DNA from 2 places in the Lysinibacillus zambalensis genome. Region 1 is predicted to be linked to the other one. Evidence: predicted binding sites of a transcription regulator. Region 1 holds the regulator's gene; the other holds the start of a gene.
What was found. Region 1 encodes Rex, which represses fermentation and respiration genes when NADH is low (regulators of the CRP and FNR family bind a similar motif). Its sites were predicted from a motif close to TTGTGAAATATTTCACAA; they were not measured.
Positions count from the first base shown of each region.

Region 1 (6,166 bases):
TTTTGGTATAAAATCGTAGAGGTGTTAGGTGACTATGCTCAACGCATACCGTTTAGTCATGACTTGCCAAGAGCAAGTGAAACAGTTCGATTAGCGACGAAAGTGGAGCTACCAAGTGTGGAGGCTGTTCATCATTTTGTCCCGCAATACAAACGTATTGCAGAGGCGGAGGCGAATTGGCTGAAGGAACAAAAGGAGAAGGCACATGAGTAGTAATGTAATATATCGTAAAATGGTATCTGAAGATGTCCCAGTAGTGTATGAAATTGAGCTTGCTACATTTTCTACGCCATGGACGTTAGACTCTTTTTATTATGAAGTGCATGAAAATCAGTATGCACATTATGTGCTAGCTATAGATGAATATAATAACATTATCGGTTTTTGTGGCATGTGGATGGTTATAGACGCAGCGCAAATTACGAACGTAGCCGTTATAGATGCTGCTCGCGGTCACGGAATTGGTGAAGGATTAATGCGAGAGGCAATGCGTATTGCGAAAGACCATAGTATGGAAGTCATGAGTTTAGAGGTACGAGTGACAAATACAGTTGCTCAAAATCTTTATCGAAAGCTTGATTTCCAAGACGGTGGCATACGTAAAGGCTATTATACAGATAACGGGGAGGATGCCCTTGTCATGTGGGTGAATTTATGATGGAAGATCGAATTATATTAGCAATAGAATCAAGCTGTGATGAAACAGCAGCAGCGATTATTCGAAATGGCACTGAAATTGTTTCAAATGTGGTTGCATCTCAAATAGAAAGTCATAAACGATTTGGTGGGGTTGTACCTGAAATTGCCTCTCGTCATCATGTTGAGCAAATTACAGTGGTTATTGAAGAAGCATTAGCACAGGCAAATATGAAGCCAACTGATTTAGACGCTGTGGCAGTTACTGAAGGTCCTGGTCTTGTAGGTGCATTGTTAATTGGGATTAATGCAGCGAAGGCTTTTGCATTTGCCAATGATTTACCGATAATCGGTGTGCATCATATAGCTGGACATATATATGCTAACGCACTCGTGCAGCCGATGGAATTCCCATTATTAGCACTAGTTGTATCAGGTGGCCATACAGAGCTAGTTTATATGAAAGAACATGGATCTTTTGAAGTCATTGGTGAAACGAGAGATGATGCAGCCGGTGAAGCTTATGATAAGGTTGCACGTGTTTTAGGCTTACCGTATCCAGGTGGTCCACGTATTGACAAGCTAGCACACGAGGGAGATGAGGCTGTAACCTTCCCACGAGTGTGGTTAGAGGAAGATTCTTATGATTTTAGCTTTAGCGGTTTAAAATCAGCAGTTATTAATTATAAGCATAATATGGATCAGCGTGGAGAGGAGATTTCTCCGACTGCCGTAGCCAAAGGATTTCAGGATAGCGTAGTTGAAGTGCTAACAGCTAAAACATTACGGGCAGCACGTGAATATAAAGTGAAACAAGTTATTGCAGCTGGAGGTGTAGCGGCAAATAAAGGCTTACGTACATCACTTGAGTCTGTTTTTGCGGAAGAAGGTATCCCGCTGTATGTACCGCCATTAAAGCTGTGTACAGATAACGCCGCTATGATAGGGGCAGCAGCAACACCTATGTTTGAAACGAATATTCGAGGCAATTTATCAATGAACGGTCGCCCTGGAATGGAGTTAAAATCCTGGGTGTAAATTCTTTCACTATAGAGAAAGAGGTTTTTTAGATTTAATTCTAAAACACCTCTTTTTTGCTTTTATGAAAAAAATGTTGAGAAAACAGTGAACATATGAAAATATAAATCTTATTAGTTGACAAATTTTTCAGAAAATTATCCACAGGCAAGAAGAAAATAAAAGAGCGAACATCCGTACTTATGCACAAAATGTTGATAACTTGTGCATAACTTGTGATTATTCAATATATAGTAGCCTGTTTTGCACAGAATCATGTGAATAAAATATTTTTGAATTGTGGACAATGTGGAAAAGTCTGTTGATATGTTGGTATTACTAGTTTCATAGTGTGAATAAAGTTGTGGGCATTTTTTGTCGAAAAATAGCACTTGACCAATATATATGAAAAATGAAGACGAGTAAAGTAAAAAGCCATGTGACAAGGCACATGGCTTTACAATACTACCACCGTAAAGATAGAAGTTCGGTAGGGGATGTTATAAGGTAATATTTTCAAGTTCCTCACTTAGCTCAAGCCATTCCATTTCAAATAACTCGTACTGTTCTTTAGAAGTGGATAATTCATCCTGGAGCTGTGTGATTTTTTCGTGGTCTGTGAAAATCTCAGGATCACAAAGAGCTTCCTCTAAGCGAGCTATTTCAAGATTTTCTTGCTGCATTTTCCCTTCTAGTTCCTCAAGCGTGCGTCTAATTTGACGTTCTCGTTTTTTAGCCTCTTTATCAATTTTAGAGGTAGAGATTTTCTCAGGTACATCAGCTTGCGCTTGAGGTTGAGCAGCAGCCTTCATTTGGGCGATTTCTAGTAACTCTTGTTTTTTCTCAAGATAATAATCATAGTCACCTAAGTACTCAAAGGAACCATCACCAGACAGTTCGATTACTTTAGTAGCGATTCGATTGATAAAATATCGGTCATGCGATACGAATAAGAGCGTTCCAGGATAATCAATAAGTGCGTTTTCCAGTATCTCTTTACTATCTAAGTCTAAGTGATTGGTAGGCTCATCAAGAATTAAGAGATTTGCCTTTTGCATCATCAACTTAGCTAATGCAAGTCTGGCCTTTTCTCCACCAGATAAAGACGACACGGTTTTATCTACATCAACTCCACTGAATAAGAAGCGGCCTAGCACTGTGCGAATATCTTTTTCATTCATTAAAGGCCATTCATCCCATAGCTCTTTTAGAACACTTTTATTGCTCGATAGCTTTGCCTGCTCTTGATCATAGTAACCAATTTGAACATTTGTACCATAGCGAATCTCTCCAGTGAATGGTAGCAAATCTTTGACAATGGTTTTTAATAAAGTGGATTTACCAACACCATTTGGTCCAACAAGTGCAATGCGATCTTCTCGGAAAGTGCGTAGTGTGATGCCACTTGATATTTTCTTATCGCCATAACCTATCGTTAAGTCATCGATAGATAATACATCGTTACCACTTTGACGTTCAATTGTAAAACCGAAGCTTGCTGACTTTTCATCACCTTCTGGAGAGTCCATCCATTCTGTTCGTTCGAGCATTTTACGACGACTTTGTGCCATTTTTGTAGTAGAAGCACGAGCAATATTTTTTTGAATAAATTCCTCAAGCTTGGCCTTTTCATCTTGCTGACGTTCATATAGCTTCAAATCACGCTCATAAGTTTTCGCTTTCTCATCTAAATAGGCACTATAATTGCCTGTATATTTTGTGACGCGATGACGAGATACTTCGTAGACAATGGAAACAACCTGGTCTAAGAAGTAGCGGTCATGGGAAACAATTAGAATAGCCCCTTCATAACCCTTTAAATATGATTCCAACCAAGAAAGGGTTTCAATATCTAAATGGTTAGTAGGTTCATCAAGGATTAATAGGTCAGGCTTACTTAAAAGAAGCTTAGCAAGTGCTAACCGAGTCCGTTGTCCCCCTGATAGTGAGCTAATTGACTTTTGGTAATCCTCAGGATAAAACTGCATACCATGAAGCACAGATCGTGTATCCGATTCATATTGATAGCCACCCGCATCCTTAAAATTATGCTGTAAATGATCGTATTCAGACATTATTTTTGCATATATAGTAGGGTTTTCATAAACAGCTGGGTCGGCCATTTGTTGTTCTAATGATCGTAGCGTTTGTTCTTGGGCAATAAGCGGCTCAAAAATTGTCATCATTTCATCCCAAATCGACAATGTCGAGTTTAAACCAGCATGCTGCTCTAAGTATCCGATTTGTATACCTTTCGGGATAATAATATCGCCAGAGTCATATGACATTTGACCAGCAATAATTTTAAGTAAAGTGGATTTACCCGCACCGTTACGACCTACTAATGCAACTCGGTCACGATGTTGAACTTCTAATTTTACGCCACTTAAAATTTCATCTGCAATGAAGGATTTATATAGTTGATTGACCTGTAAAACAATCATTCTTGACACCTCAATTCTTCCTTAGTGTAATGGATGAGCGATTGGCTTGCAATGTCGATGCTTTACTTATTCCAAGCTGTCATGTAAGATTGAAACGATTTCCCTTTATTTAGTGGCGTAAAAGCGCCATTAAATAAAGGGAAATCCTCCAGTGAATATTATAAATTTAGAAATATAAAGTCTGTATCATAAATAGAACTTGATACATTTAAGGAGGAAAAAGTTTGAAACAAGAATTGAAAATTCCACAAGCCACTACGAAAAGACTTCCTCTTTACTATCGTTTTATCCAAAACTTTGCACAAGAAGGCATGGAACGCATTTCGTCGAAGGAACTAAGTGAAGCGATGAAAATTGATTCTGCAACTATTCGCCGAGATTTTTCTTATTTTGGTGCTCTTGGGAAAAAGGGATATGGCTATGATGTGCAGCATCTCTTACAATTTTTTAGCCAAACGCTCGATCAACATGAAGCGACAAAGGTTGCGTTAATTGGTGTAGGGAATTTAGGTAGTGCTTTATTAAAATATAATTTTCAAAAAAACCACAATACTCATATCGTTGTTGCATTTGACTCGAAGGCCCCAAAAGAAGGGAAAATGATTAGCAATATTCCTGTTTTTCACCCTGACTTATTGGAAGAAAAATATGCGGAATATGGAGCGGAACTTGCAATTTTAACAGTTTCACCACGCTCTGCACAGAAAATGGCTGATAGATTAGCAGTGATGAACGCAAAAGGAATTTTGAACTTTACGCCAGAGCGTATTACTGTACCAGATAAAATGCAACTTTTAACAATTGATTTGTCGGTAGAGTTGCAGGCGCTTATTTATTTAATTCGTAATCAGGAAGAGTGATCATTGTACATAATTTAACTTCTTTCAGCGGGTGTACAAACGCCCGCTGAAAGAAGTTAAAGCCTTAGGACGCAATTAGACCTAGGCATAATTGATAGCATAGCTCACAGTTTCTGTTAAATGAAGTAAGTATAAAATTGAGAGAATGACGAAAAACTTTCACATATAATTAGTTAGCAAAATGGCGAAATATGCGTTAAAATGATGGATATAAAGAGGAGGTGGCTTTAATGGGTGGTATTGGTCCTATGAGCCTCATTATTATCGGAATTGTCGCATTACTAATTTTTGGTCCTAAAAAGTTACCAGAGCTTGGTAAAGCATTTGGTTCAACATTACGTGAATTCAAAAATGCTACTAAAGGTTTAGCCGACGAAGATGATGATGACAAGAAAAAGAAAGAATTAGATAAGTAAGTTAGGATGTTTGAGGAATGAATCCAAGAGATCTAACTGTCATTGAACATATAGAAGAATTAAGAAAACGGCTTTTCATTGTTGCCGTTTTCTTTGTTCTAGCTATGGCTGGCGGCTTCTTTGTTGCAAAGCCGCTTGTTAAATATCTTCAAAGTACTGGAGCGAATTACAATATAGAGCTCCATGCATTTGATGTAGTAACACCACTTGCAATTTATATCCAAGTAGTTTTTTTAATAGCATTTATCCTATCCTCACCGGTATTGATGTATCAATTGTGGGCTTTTATTAGCCCGGGATTAAGGGACGTAGAACGAAAAGCGACTTTAAGCTATATACCGTATTCATTTTTATTGTTTTTAGCAGGGCTGTCTTTTTCATATTTTTTACTATTCCCTTATGTCATAAAGTTTATGATGAATTTATCAAACGATTTAGAAATTCAACAAACAATTGGCATACATGAATATTTTTCGTTTTTATTTAAGCTTACAATACCTTTTGGTTTCCTTTTCCAATTACCGATTGTAGTCTTGTTCTTTTCACGTATTGGGATTTTATCTCCTGAGTTACTAATTCGTATTCGTAAGTATTCATACTTTGGTTTATTTGTATGTGCTGCACTAATCGCGCCACCTGAATTAGCTTCGCACTTAATGGTTTCAGTACCATTGTTTGTTCTTTATGAAATTAGCATTATGATTTCTCGTATTGGCTATAAGAAATACTTAAAATCAGAGGAAATGCGAATGAAAGAAGAACAAGAAGCTGAGCAAAAACGTCAGATAGAAGA
Region 1 is NZ_JBEGDG010000040.1:2,773-8,938, forward strand. It holds gene tsaB (tRNA (adenosine(37)-N6)-threonylcarbamoyltransferase complex dimerization subunit type 1 TsaB) at 1-213, shown strand, start outside; gene rimI (ribosomal protein S18-alanine N-acetyltransferase) at 206-658, shown strand; gene tsaD (tRNA (adenosine(37)-N6)-threonylcarbamoyltransferase complex transferase subunit TsaD) at 655-1,674, shown strand; gene ABNX05_RS25380 (ABC-F family ATP-binding cassette domain-containing protein) at 2,154-4,097, opposite strand; gene ABNX05_RS25385 (redox-sensing transcriptional repressor Rex) at 4,322-4,957, shown strand; gene ABNX05_RS25390 (twin-arginine translocase TatA/TatE family subunit) at 5,188-5,373, shown strand; gene tatC (twin-arginine translocase subunit TatC) at 5,391-6,166, shown strand, end outside.

Region 2 (6,166 bases), on a different contig from region 1:
AAACTGTTAGTCGGTCATTCTTTTTCACGGGTGCTGACATTCGTACATCCTCCATTTCAATCTCTTTATTGTAGCATGTTGAGGCGGATGAAAAAAGAACTTGGCTTCATATTAGGCTCAAATGTGGTCGGCTCTCCTTCTAGACTGATCAGGTAAGACAAGCTCTCTTCAAACTGATCACCTTTACATGAGTAGAAAAAAGAGCCGCTATTCGCGACTCTTCCCCTCTTTCCTTACTGTATGGTAATCTCTAGGTGCCCACCAGAAAGCAGCAACTACACCTAGAATGACGACTATAAATGGTGCATAAAAAATCAAAAAACTTGTCATAGTTGTATCCCTCCTATGCGTGATTGTCTTCTTTTCCTGTCACATAATTTTTGTTGAAAAGGAATAATTTCAACAACAAGAACAGTGATGGAATAAGCAGACAAAGTCCCAAAACAAACGCAATGACGAGTGCAATCGCCATTTGTGTACTTGTAAAGCTATCGTAAATAGTTAAATACGGATACAGTAAATATGGATATTGGGCGATTCCATATGCGAAGAATGCCACTGCAAATTGGGCAATCAATAAACTAACCGCAAGACCGTAATTTTTTCGCATCCATATAAACACTACAGTAATAATAAACAGCACCGCAGATATGGCAAACATCCACCATAAATTAACCATGTTATTGTAAATTTCAGGGTTAATAAATTTCATTTCGTACATAATGCCGAGCGCACTCACCATTAATGGCATCGCCCAAGCAAGTGCGTATTTCCGCATTAAATTTGTAGCTTCTCGATCCTTAGCTTTATGCGCATACCAAGTTAAAAACACGGCTGAAATATAAAGTACAGCTGCAATGCTCAACACGACAATACTCCAAGCAAACGGGCTCTTATACAACGTCCAATAATTCAAGACTGGTTGCCCGTCAACAAGATCAACATAGCCACCAGCAGCAATCGCGAATACAACAGAGAGTGAGGCAGGAATGAGTAATCCTGCTATACCATACGTCAACGTGTAACCGATATGTCCACGCGCGCCATATGATTCAAATGCATAGTAGGAGCCTCGTATCGCAAGAAGCACTAGCGAAATACTAACTGGAACAAGTAAAATCGTTCCATAATAGAAAGCTGTTTGTGGGAAAAATCCAACAATCCCCACAAAGAAGAATACTAAAAAGACATTGGTTACTTCCCAAACAGGTGATAAATAACGTTTAATAATATTCGTTAATATATGATTTTTTCCGATGAGTAGGCTGTAGGCATTAAAAAAGCCTGCACCAAAATCGATTGAAGCTACAATGACATAACCAAATAGGAAAATCCATAAAACTGAAATACCTAAAATCTCTAATGTCATAAGATGTCACCACCTTTTTCATCATGGCGATCTTCTATTTCACGCTCAATTGGATTCTTTTTGAACATACGGACTAAAACTACAATACTTCCTATTCCCAATACAATATACACACCTGCAAACAATACCAGCATTAAATCCACATGGTTACTCGTTGTGGCTCCTTCTGGTGTTCGCATTAATCCACGTAATATCCAAGGTTGTCGTCCCACTTCTGCAAGCCACCATCCTGCTTCAATTGCAATAATGGAAAGTGGTCCACCTGCAACAACAATTCTTCTAAACCAACGGCTATGAATAAACTGCCAATCACGTGCTTTCCCGGTCACATAAAGCAGTGAAACGAGTGCCATGAACATGCCAATAAACACCATGAGATCAAAGAGGTAATGAATATACAGCGGTGGTCGATCTTCTTTTGCAAATTGATCTAAACCAATTACCTCTGCATTTGGATTATTATGTGCTAAAACACTCAAAGCATAAGGTACTTTAATAGCATATTTTACTTCTTCACCATCTAATACACCCAATAGTATAAGAGAGGCTTTATCTCCCGTTTCAAAGTGCCACTCAGCTGCAGCTAGTTTTTCTGGTTGATATTCAGCTAAATATTTCCCTGAAAAGTCTCCAATAATCGCTGCTGCAATAGAGAAAATCAGACCAATCTTCATAAGTAGGTATAAAGATTTTTTATGGTATACATGCTTAGAACCTCTAAGTAAACGGTACCCTGCAATGGATGCTAACACAAATGCGGCCGTCATGTAGGCTGTAACGAGTACATGTGCCACCTTTGTCGGCATCGCTGGATTAAACATCGCTAAAAAAGGTTGAATATTTACAAGCTGTCCGTCCACAATGTCAAATCCTTGTGGTGCATTCATAAACGCATTGACAATTGTAATAAACACAGCTGACATTGATGCACCGACAGCAACCGGAATTAATAGTAGCATATGCTTTTTCTGACTATCGAAGCGATCCCAAGTATATAAGTAGATGCCTAGGAAGATGGCTTCAAAGAAAAATGCGAACGTTTCCATGAAAAGTGGTAATGCAATCGTTTGGCCAGCAAGCTGCATAAAATTCGGCCATAGTAAAGACAACTGTAAGCCAATTGCTGTCCCTGTTACAACTCCGACGGCAACTGTAATAACAAAGCCGCGCGCCCAACGTCTTGCCATTAAAATATAGTGCTCATCATTCTTTTTATACCCAGTCCATTGTGCGATCATAATCATTAATGGGACACCAACACCAATCGTTGCATAAATAATATGGAACGATAAAGTTAGCTCCGTTAATGCTCTACTCCAAAAGACTGCTGATTCATTCACCATTTCGTTGCCCCCCTAACCTCCAAATATTCTTCCAAGTATGGAAAGTAGCATGATAATTGCAACACCAAAGCTTAGCCAAATGAGCTTTCTTTCCTGTGACTTATACAACGGCAACACTTCCTTTCCCTTATCTATACCCCATTTTCCACTATTGCAACGAAAAAAACCTTTATAATAGACCGGAATTTCGGCCTATTATAAAGGTTTCAAAATTTGTTCAAGTATTATACTCACATTTGCCAAACATTTTTCTTAATTCATTCACAATACCATTTAAAGGATAATAATGTTCATATATATGGATTTTAACCTATTAATATGAATCATCACCAAAACGTGTGGTTGATTTCCGTTCCGACTTGGCGCTTTATAGCTGCCGCTTCGCTTTCGCGCAGAGCTTCCTGAGGGCGTCCAGCCGTAACGAAGATCAACTTATTTACATAGTAAACGTTTTATCAAAAGTTACTCACAACTTTAAGTGATGAACCATTAATCTCCACAAAAATTCGATTAAACAGGACTCTACCTAAAATTAAGCAGAGTCCTGTTTATGTTTATTGGATACGGTCTTCCTCACGCATATCTGCTAGTGGAACAAAAATTTCAATATGACGCTTTAAGTTTTCAAATGTTGCAGGCGCGTCCCCACCATACTCACCATCTAGGTTTAAATGAATTTCATCTTCAGTAGATACTTTGACGACACTTGCCTTTTTATAAATTACACGATCATCATTTAAATGCTCGCCTCTTAATGCCATCGCAGCAAGCTGAATAAATTCAGGCAGGTTTACTTTTTTCAATACGATTAAAGTAAAGTAGCCATCATTAATACTTGCGTCTGGTGCAAGTTTTTCAAAGCCTCCCACCGAATTTGTTAAACCACATAAAAACATCATGGCATCCCCATCAAACACTTCGCCATCGTATTCAATACGCATGTGAGAAGCTTTAATCGATGGGATCATTTCCACTGCTTTTAAGTAATAAGCTAACTGTCCTAGCATTGTTTTCATTTTACTTGGCACTTCATAAGTTAATTCTGTAATACGTCCGCCAGCAGCAATATTGATGAAATAGCGTTCCCCATTTAATAAACCAACATCTACTGGTAACGATTCCCCTTTAATAATAATGTCAACGGCAGCTTCGATATTTCGAGGAATGTGCACAGCACGGGCAAAGTCATTCGTTGTGCCCATCGGAATTAAACCTACTTTCGGCCGGTTCTCAAATGGACTTACACCTGCAACAACTTCATTTAATGTGCCATCTCCACCAACTGCAATAATTATATCAAAGCCACGTTCTACTGCATTTTTTGCAGCAATGGTCGCATCGCCTTCACAGGTTGTTGCGTGACAAGATGTCTCATAGCCTGCTACCTCTAATTTTGCCAATACTTCTGGTAGATGCTTTTTAAACACTTCACGCCCAGATGTAGGATTATAAATGATTCTTGCTCGTTTCATAACATACCTTCCTGCTTCATAAGATTCTATTTCTTCCAACGAATTATTCTTTTAAATGTTGCATTAAGTCAACAATAGTAAGGCATGTCCTCATTTTTCTGACATGCAGCCTTGTGATTTACAATTATTGCAATGCAGCTTTTACTTGCTTTTTAAAATCCTCGTAAACATATGTCCAATATGATTTATTCGTCATATTCTCTTCACGAATTTCTGCATATAGCGCTTTTTGTGCATCTTCAAATGTAGGATCTTCTTTATCAGGCAAAGTAGCTCGTTTACTAACTACTAGTTCCTGTAATTCTGGTGCTCGTGGTCCCCATTTTCCAACGACCTGACCAGCATCATCTAATAAAATATAAACTGGAATTGCACGGCCACCGTTTGTTAAATAACGATCAATCAAATCTGTATCCGCATCACGTAATACTGCGCGCATGTCTAGTTCTGCTGCCTCTGCAATTCGGCGAATGATTGGATTGTTTAACATTGCGTCCCCGCACCAGTCCTCAGTAATTGTTAATATTTTTGGTTGCTTATTCTTCAATAGTTCGATAAAGCCATCGTTTAATGGCACTTCGAAACCATCATAAATAAGGAAGCTTTCCTCTTTTAACGTCGTCATATGATCCATATATTGTTGAATTGAAATCGCATCATTGAAATATTGTTGTTCAGTTTTCATTGATAGACCTCCTTAAGTTTTATCATGTTCTATTCTATATTTTGCTATGAATACTCCATTTAGACAACTATAAAGTGCTAATTTGGTATTTTTTAGTTCTTTTCTCTATAAAATCGAGTTTATTTCCGTTCCTACTGAGCTTTTCCTGGAATCGCCCAGCCTCTACTCAAAAAATATCTAGAATTTTTGTAGACTTGCGCTTTTTTATAAATTAGCATCAAGCCTGTTATACTTTACTCGTAAAGGTCATTTATTGTTATAGATGCCCCTAAAGATTCTTTAGTATGTATTAATTTTTAAATATAAAAGGCCAAGAAAGCAAATTTACTTTCTTGACCTTCCGTTGCAATTGCAATTAACGTTTTGCAATTTCTTGTTGTAATAATTTATTGACCATAGGTGGGTTCGCTTGACCTTTAGTTGCTTTCATAATTTGACCAACTAAGAAGCCGATAGCGCGATCCTTACCGTTTTTGAAGTCTTCGATTGATTGTGCATTGTTGTCTAGAACTTCTGTAACGATAGCAAGTAATGCACCTTCATCAGAAATTTGAACTAAACCTTTTGCTTTAACGATTTCTCCTGCAGAACCGCCATTTTCTACTAATTCAGCAAATACCTTTTTACCGATTTTAGAAGAAATTGTACCGTCAGTGATTAGTTTCACCATTTCCGCAAGGTTTTCTGGCGTTAATGCAGTATCTTTAAGGTCTTTTTGTTCTGCATTTAAGTATGCAGAAACATCACCCATAAGCCAGTTTGCTGAAAGTTTTGCATCCGCATCTTTAGCTACCATCGCCTCGAAGAAGTCTGAGATTTCTTTTGAAATAACAAGAACTCCTGCGTCGTATGGCGTTAAGCCTAATTCTTCAACATAGCGTTTTTTACGAGCATCTGGAAGCTCTGGAATTTCTGCTTTTACTCGTTCTAACCATTCATCATCGATTGATAGACGAACTAAATCTGGCTCTGGGAAGTAACGATAATCGTCTGTTCCTTCTTTAACACGCATAAGAATTGTTTTACCTGTTTTTTCATCGAAGCGGCGAGTCTCTTGCTCAATTACCCCACCTGAAAGAAGGACATCTGCTTGGCGTAATTCCTCGTGCTCTAAACCACGGCGAACATAGTTGAAAGAGTTAAGGTTTTTAAGCTCTGTCTTTGTACCAAATTCTTCTTGACCATATGGACGAATTGAAATGTTGGCGTCACAACGAAGTGAACCTTCTTCCATTTTACAGTCCGATACATCTGAATATTGGATGATTGATTTTATTTTTTCAAGATACGCATACGC
Region 2 is NZ_JBEGDG010000016.1:28,525-34,690, reverse strand. It holds gene rlmD (23S rRNA (uracil(1939)-C(5))-methyltransferase RlmD) at 1-40, opposite strand, end outside; gene cydS (cytochrome bd oxidase small subunit CydS family protein) at 208-330, opposite strand; gene ABNX05_RS18410 (cytochrome d ubiquinol oxidase subunit II) at 344-1,369, opposite strand; gene ABNX05_RS18405 (cytochrome ubiquinol oxidase subunit I) at 1,366-2,712, opposite strand; gene ABNX05_RS18400 (diacylglycerol kinase) at 3,267-4,184, opposite strand; gene ABNX05_RS18395 (thioredoxin family protein) at 4,309-4,869, opposite strand; gene gatB (Asp-tRNA(Asn)/Glu-tRNA(Gln) amidotransferase subunit GatB) at 5,225-6,166, opposite strand, start outside.
Region 2: ABNX05_RS18405 (cytochrome ubiquinol oxidase subunit I) is a predicted target of Rex. The motif match lies at 2,962-2,979, and genes of this name have one in related genera.